2 regions of the Neobacillus sp. NRS-1170 genome follow, and region 2 is predicted to be linked to the other one. Evidence: riboswitches for the same ligand, from Rfam matches in the RefSeq annotation. Region 2 holds a riboswitch; the other holds the start of a gene.

Region 1 (2,204 bases), on a different contig from region 2:
TTAACTTTGCTGGCTGCACATGCCCATCGTTAGGGAGAAACATCGCTCCGACTACATTTGGCGAAAGGGAAGGTTCCATTTCTTGTAATTCCTTTGCATCCAGCCATTTAATTTTTGGATCCCATTTCCTTTGAAAGGCAACCTGTTTTTTTACTTCGTTTGCTATTTCTTCGGTTTCAGCAATTTTGAACATCCCTTTATTCACATACTCGATATCGATTCCTGAATATTCATATAACTCACTTGTGATTGCAGAAAACATCGCCTGACTTTTTAAAGCCAACTGGAATAAAGGACCGTCTTGTTCAATCTCCGCTTGTGCTGCCAGCATTCCGGCAGCCGCACTTGACGCTTGGCAAGCCAATTGATCTTTCTCAATGATGATTGCTTTTCTTCCCATTTTTGATAGTTGATAGGCAATGGAGGTCCCATTAATTCCTCCACCAATTATGGCAACATCAAATGAATTTTCCACTTTAACCCTCCTCTAATGCATGAACGTAAGTTTTAACAGCGGATAATGGATCGGGCGCTTCTAAAACTCCTGACATGACTGCAATCCCCTTTACCCCTGCCTGAAGTACCTGCCCCGTATTCTCTGGGGTTATGCCTCCGATAGCAATAACAGGAATGGATAGTTGTGTTAGCCTCGATAATTCTTCAAACCCTTTTGGGGTCTTACCCGGTTTTGACTGTGAAGGGAAAACATGACCGTATAGGAGGTAATCAGCACCCTTCTCTTTTGCTTTTTCTCCTTCCTCGTAGGAGTGAATGGAACTCCCTAACACAAGTTGAGGAAAATTTTCTTTTACAAGGTCTGCATCTAAACTATGAAAGGCTAATTGAACTCCCCTGACCCTTGTTACGAAGGCAACATCGACCCGATCATTAATAATGATCTTAGATAGGGGTATGTTTTTCTTTGTTAAAAGTTCAACTGCGTGAAAAAGCTCCCTAGCTGATCTTTGTTTCTCTCGTAAGTGAATCGCCGTTACATATGGGTGAATATCCATTACAATTTCACATAATTGCTCGATCGGCATTTTTCCATTGGAGATAATATGGAACTCTTTCCCATTAAAACTAGTGAAAATACAAGTCCCTCCTTTGAGAAGATTCCGCTTATCTATGAAATAAAGTGAAAAACAAAAAACCACTTCCAAATGTTTAAGGAAGTGGTCGAAAATTTGAATAGAAACGATGGTTCTTCAAATATCCAGTTTTCCACTTCCCTACGCTGGTATTACCCAGATCAGGTTCATAGAGTCCCGAAGTAACACTTCAATCTCAGCCCTTTAAAAAGGCACCTCTAGCGGAATTGCTTGAAATATTAATTTGTAATGTTAACCTTTAAGGATAATGTTAACACTTCTGTTAGAAAAGTTAAATAACTTTTTTATACTAAGGGAACCTTCATTTAACTTATATTTAGTTTACTATGCTTTCTGCTAATTAAATTTCTTTCCTATCTTATTATTGGTAACTTCGATTTTCCCGGGCAAAACAAAAAGATACTCAATCAAGTTTTCTAATAAGTCCATTATTAACGATGTTGTCTCGTAATCCATTTCCGTTTCCAATTCAAGCATCCGATGAAGGGAACCCTCAGTTGCCAATAAATGGCTAAGGGATTGAATAGGCTTTGCCAAATCCACATGATTCGGCAGGATTTCAAGCTGTTGAGACAAAGGCTGAGCCTTACTTTTATCCCCGAGAAAATGCTTTAGGATACTTTCAATCACACGTTTTGACATAACGGCAGTAGCTGAATTTTCTCTAGCTTCATAAACATTTATTGCTGAACGGTAGGCCCTGATCAGATCCTTGGGTATATTGGGTAGACTTTCTATTTGATTTACCGGATGTTTGGAAGCTTGAAGGTCATAAATAAAAGTATCAGCATTTTCGCCTTGTTCATCTATACCTTCCTTAGTCATTATGACGAATACTGCTGATTTTTTACATAATGGACAACTACTCTCAGTTACCATGCCATGCTTACTGCTCTGGTAGTTTGCATTAAGCATAAATTCAGTGGTTTTTCTGCATTCCGGGCATTCGTACTGAATATTCTTTGGTATCTTTAGATTCCCATACTTTATGTAAGAAATGACGGAGCCTGGATTTATCCTTCTCATTCGTTATGCCTCCCGAATTTCATTTATGCATACTACCAGTGTGTCTCCTTTTACTACATTACCAAT
Region 2 (2,204 bases):
GTGAATTACTAAAGTGGATAGATCAGCACCGTGGCGACATGATTGCTATCGGAGAGGTTGGGCTTCCATATTATTTAAGGCAACAGAATAAGGTTTCTGACGTCCAATATGAACAATATCATAATATACTGGAGAAATTTGTCCAAAGTGCGGTCGTATGGGATAAACCAATTGTCCTTCACGCAGTCCATGAGGATGCACCGATTGTTTGTGATCTTTTGGAAAAGTACTCTATTAAAAAGGCACATTTTCACTGGTTTAAGGGAGACCAGAAAACCATCATGAGAATGATAGAGAATGGCTATTTTATTTCTGTTACCCCTGATATCGTTTATAAAGAAAAAATAAGGAACATCGTTCACATGTATCCTCTAGAGCAGATAATGATTGAAACAGACGGTCCATGGCCGTTCGAAGGTCCTTTTACCGGGAAAATGACCCATCCGAATATGATGATTGAAACAATACGGGAAATTTCAAAAATAAAAAAATTGTCATTAGAAGAAGTTTCTGATACATTATGGCGAAACACGGTATCATTTTATGAGCTAGAAAATCGTTAAAAGAAGGGAAATCAATGATGAGCAAGCAAGTGATAGTCTATACGACAAACGACTGCATTGAATGTACAATGGTTAAAAAAGTTCTTACAGAAGAAGGGATCCTTTTTGAAACTAGGAACGTTTCGGAAAACCCTGAATATCAAAAGGAAGTGGAAGGGTACGGTTTTTTAGGGGTGCCAGTAACAGTTGTTGGTAATCGGGTAGTGAAAGGATTTACAAATGAATTAAAGGAGCTAATGGAGCTGGCGAAAAAAGAATAAAAACATTTAGTATATGAAGGAATAGACAAGGAAGTATTTTTTATTTATCATAATAATATTATGTAAACCTTATAGGATAATTTTTTTAAGTAATTAAATCTTTACTTATAAGTTTAATAGGAGTATTATTGATTTGAAATTAATACGTTAAGTATCTACTAGGGGTGCCCATAATGCGGGCTGAGAGAAAACGGCAACGTTTTTAACCCTTTGGACCTGATCTGGATAATACCAGCGTAGGAAAGTAGTCGAGAATAGTCATTGCGCTTACTTGCTTATGAACCAGGTCCATGTGTGGATCTGGTTTTTTTATTTTAAAAAAAGAAAAGAGGAAAATCTAATGGAAAAAAACAGTTTGTATGAAACATTACAAAAAGTAAGAGAAGTGAATCCACTTGTACATAATATCACAAATGTAGTGGTAACGAATTTTACCGCAAATGGGCTTTTGGCACTTGGGGCATCACCGGTTATGGCTTATGCAGAGGAAGAAGTAGCCGATATGGCCAAAATCGCTAGTGCGCTCGTTTTAAATATTGGTACCTTAAACTCTCAAAACGTCAATTCTATGATTCTTGCAGGAAAATCTGCAAATCAACACAATGTCCCGGTCATTTTTGACCCAGTTGGTGCTGGAGCAACAAGCTATCGGACAGACACAGCCCAAAAAATCATGAAGGAAGTTAAAGTCGCAATCATTAGAGGAAATGCGGCGGAAATTGCAAATGTCGTTGGTGAAAAGTGGGAAATCAAGGGCGTTGACGCTGGTAATACCGAGGGAAATGTGATTGATCTTGCGATTACAGCTGCCCAGAAAATGAATTGCTTAGTAGTCATTACCGGAAAGGAAGATATCGTCAGCGATGGCAATACCACATATGCCATTGCAAATGGTCATCCAATTTTAACAAAAGTAACGGGCACAGGATGCTTATTGACCTCTGTAATCGGTGCTTTTGCAGGTGTCGAAAAAGATCTAATCAAGGCTTCCGTTGCTGCGTTAACTTTTTATGGAATTGCAGCGGAAAAGGCAGCACAAAAAACAATTGAACAAGGACCAGGCAGTTTCCAAATCGAATTTTTAAACCAATTGTCAGTTGTTTCAACTGATGATATCAAACAATACTGCGCAATCAAACAGGTTTAAGGGGGCAAATAAAATGAAAAAAGCATTAACGATTGCAGGATCGGATAGCGGCGGTGGAGCGGGAATCCAGGCAGATCTTAAAACTTTTCAGGAATTACAGGTTTTTGGGATGTCAGCTTTAACCGCAGTTACCGCGCAAAATACACTCGGTGTTCATGGAGTGTATCCGATGTCAGTAGAAGCCGTAGTAAAACAAATGCAAGCGATTGGTGATGATATGGGAACGGATGCCGT

What was found. Region 2 has a riboswitch for thiamine pyrophosphate ahead of thiM (hydroxyethylthiazole kinase). Riboswitches for the same ligand answer to the same signal wherever they lie in the genome.
Region 1: it holds a riboswitch for thiamine pyrophosphate, as region 2 does, so the genes downstream of both, ACIFOT_RS00205 (thiamine phosphate synthase) here and thiM (hydroxyethylthiazole kinase) in region 2, are expected to answer to the same signal.

What each region holds. Positions count from the first base shown of each region.
Region 1 is NZ_JBITPF010000003.1:50,109-52,312, reverse strand. Features, by position in the region: gene thiO (glycine oxidase ThiO) at 1-475, opposite strand, end outside; gene ACIFOT_RS00205 (thiamine phosphate synthase) at 477-1,061, opposite strand; TPP riboswitch at 1,213-1,321, opposite strand; gene ACIFOT_RS00200 (hypothetical protein) at 1,449-2,138, opposite strand.
Region 2 is NZ_JBITPF010000032.1:70,262-72,465, reverse strand. Features, by position in the region: gene ACIFOT_RS15090 (TatD family hydrolase) at 1-563, shown strand, start outside; gene ACIFOT_RS15085 (glutaredoxin family protein) at 578-823, shown strand; TPP riboswitch at 974-1,083, shown strand; gene thiM (hydroxyethylthiazole kinase) at 1,164-1,970, shown strand; gene thiD (bifunctional hydroxymethylpyrimidine kinase/phosphomethylpyrimidine kinase) at 1,984-2,204, shown strand, end outside.